3 linked regions of the Pueribacillus theae genome follow. The protein of the gene in region 2 binds, or shares a complex with, the protein of the main gene of each other region. Links are inferred from orthologs where the notes say so. Each region holds a gene or a part of one and is shown on either strand. Other genes may lie near its edges.

Region 1 (3,162 bases), on a different replicon or contig from region 2:
AGCATTTAAAAATGTAAGTGCTTAAGGGAGGATTGCAATGAAACTTGTTATGGCGGTAATCCAGGATAAGGATAGTGTTAGGTTGTCACAGGCACTTATCAAAGAGAATTTCAGGGCAACAAAGCTGGCATCGACTGGAGGTTTCTTAAGGGCTGGCAACACGACGTTTTTAATTGGGACCGATGATACACAATTGGACCGTTTGCTTGAAATTATAAAAGATAACTGCAAATCAAGGGAGCAGCTTGTTGCACCAATGTCACCCCTTGGCGGAAGTGCAGATGCATATTCCCCTTACCCGGTAGAAGTTGAAGTGGGTGGAGCGACTGTGTTTGTTTTGCCAGTGGAAGCTTTTCACCAATTTTAGAAGGAGTAAGAACAAATGAAAATTGGCCAAGACATGCGCCCCCTTGTTGAAAAAACGAAGATAGAACAACGTCATGTAAAAGAAGGAAAAGAAGATTTTCAAGTACTGCTCAGGAAAGAAAATGAAAAAACCCATAAAGAAAGGCTTAAAAGGCTGTTATTCGACATTGAAAAGCAAGGGGAAAAACTCGCCCGTTCTCAAACGATTAAGGAGCTTCACCAATACAAGCAGCTCGTCGAACGTTTCGTAAAAGAAGCTGTTCATTTCGGGATGAATCTGAAGCATTCAAGCACGTTCAGCCATTCTGGAAAAATGGAATCGCACATACTCGTTGAAAAAATTGATGAGGAGCTTCTTAATTTAGCAACGATCGTTTTAGATAGAAACAAACAATCTATTGACTTAATGGGAAAAATTGGTGAAATTAAAGGGTTGCTCATTAACCTGTACACGTAAGAGGTTTTAACATGACAAGCTGGAAAGAATGGAAAAGAAAACAACCATATGCAGCGGCATTGCTTACAAACAGCATGAAAAAAAACCGCCTTTCACATGCTTATTTATTTGAAGGCAGTAAAGGAACCGGAAAAATGGGCATCGCAGTTACGCTTGCAAAAACACTGTTTTGCCCTTTTTTAGATGGCGTTGAACCTTGCAATGAATGCAGCGATTGCAAAAGGATCACATCAAAAAACCATCCTGACGTTCATTTTTTTTCGCCTGAAGGACATTCCATAAAAATCGAACAAATTCGTTTGCTGCGTAAAGAATTTTCATATCGGGGATCAGAGTCAAAACGTAAATTATACATTATAGAACATGCTGACCGTATGACACAAAGTGCCGCAAATAGCCTTCTTAAATTTTTAGAAGAACCAAATGAACACGAAACGGCGCTCTTACTTACTGAACAGATCCAACAACTTCTCCCTACAATTATCTCGCGCTGCCAGACAATCACATTTAACCCACTGCCAAGCGCCGAAATTCGCCGCATGCTTATTGAGGAATATAACATTCCAACATCAATTGCGTATCTCGCTTCAGCGATTACGAATGATTATGAGTCGGCTAAAGCACGATGTGAAGAAGAGTGGTTTGCACAAGCCCGAAAATTAGTGATACAATTGATGGAAGAAATCTTGGAAAGGCATTATCAGGTTCTTCTTACAATTCACGAGAAATGGATTCCACACTTCAAAGAGAGGGAACAATTGGAACTAGGGCTTCAGTTGCTTCTATTATGGCATCGGGATGTGTTGCAGTTGAAATTAGGTAAAGAAGACGAAATGGTATTTATTCAAGAAAGAGAGAAGCTTGAACAATTTCATTTTCGCTTTACGAAGCAGCAGGTCATCAAGCAGATGGAAGTTATCCTGGAAGCAAAAAAGCGCCTAAATGCCAATGTGAATCCTCAATTATTGATTGAACAAACTGTGCTTAAGCTACAGGAGTGATATAGATTGTGACTTTGTATGATATTGTCGGCGTCCGCTTTAAAAAGGCGGGTAAAGTATATTATTTTGACCCGAATGGACTAGATATTCCGAAAAATGAATTTGTTATTGTCGAAACGGCTAGAGGCGTCGAATTAGGAAAAGCTGTCATCGAAAAGCGGCAAGTAGAGGAAAATGATATCGTCCTTCCGCTAAAACGAGTCATCCGTATAGCTACATCTGAAGACAAAGATATGGTGAAAGAAAATAGCCAGCAAGCGAAAGAAGCCCTAAGTCTGTGTGAAAAAAAGGTCGTTGAGCACGATCTCCCGATGAAGCTCGTTGATGCGGAGTATACGTTTGATCGTAATAAAATCGTATTTTACTTTACGGCTGACGGCAGGGTGGATTTCCGTGAATTGGTTAAGGATTTAGCGGCTATTTTTCGGACAAGGATAGAACTTCGCCAAATTGGTGTACGGGATGAAGCGAAAATGCTTGGAGGCATCGGCCCATGTGGGCGCATGCTTTGCTGTTCAACGTTTTTGGGGGATTTCGAACCTGTTTCGATCAAAATGGCAAAGGATCAAAAGCTTTCACTTAATCCAACGAAAATTTCCGGCTTATGCGGCAGGCTAATGTGCTGTTTAAAATATGAAAACGATCAATACGAAGAGGCAAAGCTGGAAATGCCGGATGTTGGCCATGTTGTCGAAACTCCGAACGGAAAAGGGAAAGTGGTCGGCTTAAACATTCTTGAAAGACTCATCCTAGTCGAATTGGAAGAAGTGCAGCGTGTAACAGAATTTACGCTAGAAGAACTCGTTCAAGAAGAGATTGTTTCATTGCAAACAAGAGATTGACAAAGCTTAAAACACGAGAAGGCGTATTCTCTTCTAACGACATGCTAATGATTTTTGCTGCTCACGCAATCAAGCGGTATTTATCGGCAAATGAGCATCCGTTATATTTTCCCGCTTAGACTTCCCCATTTCTCTAAAACTGGGCCCTATGGACGGTTGCACCGTGATAAAAGAGGTGGATGGTTAGTGGAGAAACAAGAAATCTTTTCGCAAGTGAATTCAATGGAAGAGCAAATTGACAGCTTGTATCGCCAGCTTGGAGAATTGAAGGAACAGTTTGCGTTCCTTATGGAAGAAAATCACCGTCTTGAAGTTGAAAACCATCACTTGCGTGAACGATTAAACGATTTTGGTGAAGAAGGTTTATCTGAAACAGAAAAGAAGGAAGACGAGAAACAACAACCGAAATTTGGTGAAGGCTACGACAACCTTGCAAGGCTTTATCAGGAAGGCTTCCATATTTGCAATGTGCATTATGGAAGCATCCGCCAAGAAG
Region 2 (3,434 bases):
ACGGGAGTAAAACATCCTCACAGGAACCATTTATAAACAGCATCAATCCTAAAATTGCCCTCATTTCCGTAGGGAAATCCAATTTATACGGCCATCCGAGCGAAGAAGTGATTGAACGTTTGGCGCAAAAAAACATTACAATTTTTCGAACAGATAAAAATGGCGCGATATCTTACGTTTTTTCAAATGATAAAAGGTATTTTCGTCCCACTTTGGAAAATGAAAAGTGAAAAGGCTGCTCAAATCATGAGCAGCCTTTCATTCCGGCCTGAATCCCGGCCTCAGTTTTTAGCCGACAGCTTTCATAATCACGCCGATAAAGAATATAAGGCTAAAAAATACAAATGAAAAAATAAAGCCAAACCCAGAATCAATGACATCGTTCGTTTTACTTTGAACATCTTTTTCAAATTCATTCATTTTCCGTAGCCCTCCTTTTACCCAATTTTAGTATAAGCGAAAAATATGTGAAAAGCTAGGCGGGAATCGATAATATGTGAACATTTTGAGGCCAAACTTTTCCAATGTAAGACCTTAAAGATCCAGAATATCACGATTCCTTCCAGTTTTACTAAGAGTTTTCACCTATAGGTTTTCAAAGCATAGGATAGGATAAGAAATACAAAAGAAAAACATCGCCAGCAAAAGGGTATCCGCGGGCTCTTCTTGCTGGCGTTCACATACATGGGGGATTAGTTTTTAAGCTAATCTCCCTTTTCTCTTGTCAATTCACATAAATGATTATACTCTAAAGATCGAGGTGAAAACAGTGGGTAAAGATTTTCCTCTTTATTTATTATATGGAAGTGAAAGGTTTTTAATCGACGAAGCAACACATGAAATTGTGAAATCAACTTTGGACGAAGATACATATGATTTTAATTTGGCTATTTATGATATGGGGGAAGTGGCAATCGAAGAAGCCATAGATGACGCTGAAACATTACCGTTTTTGGCTGATAAACGGGTTGTCGTCATAAAAAATCCTCTTTTTTTAACGTCTGAAAAACAAAAAAATATCGAGCACAATGTTAAAAAGCTCGAAGAGTATATAAAGAATCCTTCACCGCATTCTATTGTTATATTCGAAGCGCCGTATGAAAAGCTTGATGAACGCAAGAAAATAGTGAAGGAACTTAAAAAATCAGCGAAAGTAATATCGGCCGTCCCTTTAAAAGGCAAAGCATTAATTGAATGGCTAAAAAAAGAAGCAAGCGAGCTTCACTTTTCAATCGATGATGACGCATTAAAAAAACTTGTGCTGCTCGCAGGCACTGAACTTAGAAAGTTGAAGAATGAAATGGCAAAGCTTGCCCTTTATATTGAAGAAGGGGAGAGTGTGACTGAAGAGATGATTGATCGGCTTGTCGCGCGCACCTTGGAAGACAATGTGTTCGTGCTAGTCGATCATGTGGTGAACCAACGTATGGAAAAAGCATTCCAAACCCTTTACGATCTGTTTGAGCAAAAAGAAGAACCAATAAAGCTCGTTGGGCTTCTCGCAAGACAGTTTCGAATCATTTATCAAGTAAAGGAGTTATCGAGAAGGGGATATTCTCAAAAGCAAATGGCTTCTTTTTTAAAGCTCCATCCTTATGCCGTTCAGCAGGCAATAAGGCAAGGAAAAAATTTTTCTGAAGCAGAATGCTTTCGGCTCATTGACAAATTAGCTGAGGCGGACTACCAAATGAAAAGCGGAAAATTTGAAAAGCATTTATTATTGGAGCTTCTTTTTGCAGAAATTCCCGATCGCTCTACTGGGTAACAGTCGTGTGAATCTGATTCATATGATTGTTTTTTTGTAAAAAAATAAGGGTATTCGGAAAAGGTATACTATCCAATTATATAAATACTTTTTTTCTTATCATGGTTTCAGCAATGCATAAACTGATCACCCAGCATAACCATACAGCAATTGTGTAGGAAGTACCATATGAAAATTGCAAGGCATTGTGCGAAATGGCCACAATGATGTAGATGATCATATTGGCAAAGGCAAGAAAGAAGCTTCTTGACATCCATGAACTATGCTTTATCACATTTTTTCTTCTAATATTGATATAGCCTAGAATTGTTGTACCAAACCATAGTGTATTTAAAACGAGAAATCCAATGGTGCTCAACCATCCTCCTGTTGCAAAAAAAGAAACGTAAATACCAGGGATAAAATTTAACAAAATAGACAGCGCATAGACTCGACCATTCCAACGATGAAATTGGATAGATTTCATTCGTAATTTCTTGATCACACCCAAAGGTCCAGTGATAAGGGAGATAATAGCAAAAATTATATGTAACCTGATCATAAGTATCCACAACGATTCGTTAGTTAAAACTTCATCTTTTTTAGCAAGAAAGTTCTGAAGAGTGGGATCAACCATGAAGTTTTTTGAAAATGTATGCATGACCCACATGAACGACACGATTAAAAAAATGATCCAAATGTTATTTTTCATTTATCGTTATCCTTTCCCCTAATATTTAGGCAAATAAACCACGATTTGTCATAACAAAAACAACAGTAAAAATAAGCACAAATGTAAACCAACCGAGTGTATTAAGTTTGGCCTTATTTCGTTGCAACGCATTGTCAGGATCCTCTGCAAGAATGACTCGTTTCAAGTTATTTTGTATCATACCGATCAAAGCACCAATAAGCATAAGCAGGATGAATGATAGCACCACCCATAACAAAGAAGGATAAGTGGCATATCCCATTACCATCCATCCTCCTGTAATGATTAACAAAATTAATGCATAATGGCCAAAGCGGGTAAAGCCTACCAATGTTTTAACAGATATTTTTAATTCATGACCTGAACGTGACAAAGGAGATTTAAACGCAACTGGAAAAGCTAAAAAACTACCGAGCAATAAAGCACCTATTACATGAACAAATACAATAAATGAATACATAACTACAACTCCATTCTTAAGAAATACGATGTCCAATTCATTTTAATGAGGGAAGCATACCTGCCTTTGCTTCACCAAACATACTGTTTCCATCTACAGAAACGATAAATCTTAAAGAAAGTCTTATAGGCCTCTTCATTTCATAGACCACTTTAATTGATTCCCTTCCTGTACAATTAAAACGAAAAGATCCCCAATAGGTGTGGAAAAAGCACTTATCAGTTTGATTAGAGGAGCTGGAACTTGTTGCTTCCATTGGATTTTTATGTTTGCTTTCTTTAGGTGCATTTCCTTCAGCTTTCCAAACTATAGTTGTTCCACCGCATGTGCTTAACCCCCTTAAAGTAGTAAAAGTGAGGCGAAACACTTATTTATAGTGAATATTCGCCGATTGTTTCACAATTAGAGAATAACCTTTAAGTGTCTCAAATGATGGGACAAAAAGATCACAAAACAATCACAATCCATCACAAAAAAGTGATGTGAAGTTATCATTGTTGAAACAGTGATATACTGAA
Region 3 (3,217 bases), on a different replicon or contig from region 2:
CTCTGCCTATAGCTCACGGCGCCCTTCAAGCGCCTTTGAGAGTGTGACTTCGTCTGCATACTCCAAATCTCCACCAACAGGGAGACCATGGGCAATTCGCGTAGTTTTTATTCCTACCGGTTTTACAAGCCTTGCAATATACATCGCGGTTGCTTCCCCTTCAATGTTTGGATCTGTCGCTAAAATTAACTCTTGGATCGTGTCATCACTTAGCCTTTTAAGCAGTTCAGGCACTTTAATATCTTCAGGCCCGATGCCATCAATCGGAGAAATGGCGCCATGAAGAACATGATACAATCCTTTATATTCTTTCATCTTTTCCATTGCCATGACATCTTTAGAATCTTGCACGACACAAATGACAGAGCGATCCCTGCTTGAGTCATCACAGATGTAGCAAGGATCGCGATCCGTTATATTTTGGCAAATGGAGCAATTTGTCAAATCCCGCTTTGCATTAACAAGTGCTTTCCCGAACTCAAACACGTCTTCTTCTTTCATTTCTAATACGAAAAATGCCAATCGGACAGCAGTTTTCGGCCCAATTCCCGGCAATTTCATAAAGCTGTCAATCAACTTGGCTATCGGTTCAGGATATCGCACATTACACTCTCCCAATCATTAAAAATCTAAAGCCTACAACTGCATCAAAATAGGCCTGGAATGTTCATTCCTTGTGTAAATTTCCCCATGCTTTTGTTTGCAAGTTCATCAGCTTTCTTTAGGGCGTCATTTGTGGCAGCCAGTACTAAATCTTGCAGCATATCAATATCTTCAGGATCAACGACCTCTTCTTTAATTTGCACGTCAAGGACCTCTTTATGGCCATTGACGATGACCGTCACCGCGCCGCCTCCAGCTGTCCCTTCAATTTTTTGCTCTTTCAATTCTTCCTGTGCTTTCATCATTTCTTTTTGCATTTTTTGCATTTGTTTCATCATGCCACCCATGTTGCCACCCATATTACCCATGCCTCGTTTCATTCACTTATTCCTCCCGTTTCTTTAATTTCTATAATTTCCTCGCCAAAAATCCGCTTCGCTTCGGCAATCAGCGGATCTTCCTCATGTTTACTGTTCTTCTTTCCTTCACTTTCTTCCTGCTGGTTCTGAACGAAAGACTCTTTTACTTTTTCCCAATCGCTGTCTATAATGGTGAGCATTGCCAACGGTTTATTAAGGATTTTACGGACCGATTGCTCTACTGTCGTCCGTATTTGGTCTTTGCTTGCCATTTGGCAATGCATTTCATAAGGAAAAGAAAGAAGAAAGGTATCGTCTGAACAGGCGACCGGCTGGCTGTCTTTCAACCATGCGTGGGCAGAAACTTTTTCCTGGCGAATCTCATTCATGATGTTTCCCCACATTTGCCGCAAATTGTTCAGCTCTTGTTTTGATGCTTTTTTTAACATCGCCTTTACAGGAGCGAACGGCTGCTTTCCTGAACTGGAAGAAGCTTGTTGTTTTGCGGGCTTATCTTTATTGGCCTCTTGAATTTGTCCAGATTCAACCGGCTGCTGTTGTTTAAGACGGTTCAATTCTGATTCCAGCTGTTCAATTTTGCCAAGCAGATTCGTATACATCTCGCTCTGTTCAGCGCTGCTGTCTTCCTGGCAAAGCTTAACGAAAGCCACCTCTAAAAAGATTCGCTTGCTATTGGTCCATTTCATTTCTTGCTGGCTGGCATTTAATGTATCGATGACTGAATAAATCCATTGTTTTGGACAATGCTGGGCAAGATTCCGAAAGCTCTCATCCTTTTCTCCCCGTTCACGGATTTCTTCAAGAGCAGGAGCAGTTTGAAACAAAAGCAAGTCACGAAAATAATAGATGAGATCCTCGATAAAACGCATCGGATCCTTCCCGTTTTCGATCAGTTCATCCACTGCTTCGAGTGCGCCCTCCGCGTCTTTATTTAAAAACGCACTGGCGATGCGCGACAAAAATGATTCAGATACCGTTCCGGTTACCGCCAAAACGTCTTGAACGGTAATCTTATCATCACTATACGAAATCACTTGATCGAGAATGCTTAGCGCATCCCGCATTCCGCCTTCCGCAGTGCGGGCAACGAGTGATAGTGCGTCGTTCTCTGCATCAAGCCCTTCTCTCTCCATAATGGTTTGCATGCGGCGAACCATCGCTTTATTCGGAATGCGCCGAAAATCAAACCTTTGGCATCTTGAAATAATCGTTGGGGGAACTTTATGGGGTTCGGTCGTCGCCAAAATAAAAATGGCATGGCCAGGAGGTTCTTCAAGCGTTTTCAGCAAAGCATTGAACGCACCTGTAGAAAGCATATGCACCTCATCGATAATATACACTTTGTTCACCGATTGGGCAGGCGCATATTTTACTTTTTCACGAAGATCGCGAATTTCATCGACCCCATTGTTTGAAGCTGCATCAATTTCAATGACGTCTGAATTTGAACCGTCCAGGATACTCCGGCAGGTGGAACATTCATTGCAAGGTTCCCTGACAGGAGCCTTTTCACAGTTTACCGCTTTGGCAACAATCTTTGCCGCTGTTGTTTTTCCTGTTCCGCGCGGTCCAGTAAAGAGGTATGCATGGGAAAATTTACCGGAAACAATCGCGTTTTGCAACGTTTTTGTCACGTGTTCCTGCCCGATTAAATCTTTAAACGTCCTCGGCCGCCAAACTCGGTAAAGCGCTTGATAGCTCATTCCCAATCCCCCTCGTCAATTCCTTCCTATTATACTGTTTTAACCGATATTTTACAAAAGAGAAAAGCAAAAATGATAAGAAAAGGTAAATAAAAAACCCACCCTTAAAAGAGTGAGTGAAATTACTTTTATATTATTAAGCTGCCGTGCACCTTCCATTGATAGAACCAGCCTAAGCGTTACTCAAGCAGTTAGCTCGATTCAGGCAACCCTGCGGCACACGAAAGTTCCCACTTACTGCTGCTTCCTTCCGGACCTGACAGGGTTCATGAGTTTCCGTTGCGCAGGACCCGAATGTCCACACCACTTACTTAAGTCAGGCCTTAAACTGGCTAAACCTCGGAAAGGAGTTCAGCCTCGCTATAGCGGATTGCGAGTACAGGGCACCGCTACCTCCCCGCCTAGCACGGCAAATTTGATAACAGGATTAAAATGTAACTGGCGGAGGCGAGAGGATTCGAACCCCCGCGGCGCGTGAACGCCCTAACTGATTTCGAGTCAGTCCCCTTCAGCCGGACTTGGGTACGCCTC

The links.
Region 1: holA (region 2) and holB share a complex: the UniProt entries of both Bacillus subtilis proteins name them as parts of the DNA clamp loading complex. The link is inferred for Pueribacillus theae from one-to-one orthologs.
Region 3: holA (region 2) and dnaX share a complex: the UniProt entries of both Bacillus subtilis proteins name them as parts of the DNA clamp loading complex. The link is inferred for Pueribacillus theae from one-to-one orthologs.

What each region holds. Positions count from the first base shown.
Region 1 is NZ_QCZG01000012.1:33,293-36,454, forward strand. Bases 1-2,829 are described here. They hold holB (DNA polymerase III subunit delta'), read left to right. Parts: upstream 1-834; coding sequence 835-1,824; downstream 1,825-2,829. Other genes in these bases: tmk (dTMP kinase), read left to right, coding at 1-9; DCC39_RS07595 (cyclic-di-AMP receptor), read left to right, coding at 38-367; DCC39_RS07600 (YaaR family protein), read left to right, coding at 383-823; DCC39_RS07610 (PSP1 domain-containing protein), read left to right, coding at 1,839-2,666. Also shown: DNA replication initiation control protein YabA, read left to right, coding at 2,853-3,162. UniProt on the Bacillus subtilis protein: DNA polymerase III is a complex, multichain enzyme responsible for most of the replicative synthesis in bacteria.
Region 2 is NZ_QCZG01000008.1:54,666-58,099, reverse strand. The notes cover bases 1-2,767. They hold holA (DNA polymerase III subunit delta), read left to right. Parts: upstream 1-769; coding sequence 770-1,765; downstream 1,766-2,767. Other genes in these bases: DCC39_RS05640 (DUF2269 family protein), read right to left, coding at 2,482-2,767; DCC39_RS05645 (DUF2306 domain-containing protein), read right to left, coding at 1,842-2,456; DCC39_RS05655 (YqzM family protein), read right to left, coding at 289-420; DCC39_RS05660 (DNA internalization-related competence protein ComEC/Rec2), read left to right, coding at 1-230. Outside these bases: more of DCC39_RS05640, read right to left, coding at 2,768-2,916. UniProt on the Bacillus subtilis protein: Part of the beta sliding clamp loading complex, which hydrolyzes ATP to load the beta clamp onto primed DNA to form the DNA replication pre-initiation complex.
Region 3 is NZ_QCZG01000012.1:26,848-30,064, reverse strand. Bases 334-3,217 are described here. They hold dnaX (DNA polymerase III subunit gamma/tau), read right to left. Parts: upstream 2,687-3,217; coding sequence 980-2,686; downstream 334-979. Other genes in these bases: DCC39_RS07560 (YbaB/EbfC family nucleoid-associated protein), read right to left, coding at 648-971; recR (recombination mediator RecR), read right to left, coding at 334-603. Outside these bases: more of recR, read right to left, coding at 7-333. UniProt on the Bacillus subtilis protein: Part of the beta sliding clamp loading complex, which hydrolyzes ATP to load the beta clamp onto primed DNA to form the DNA replication pre-initiation complex.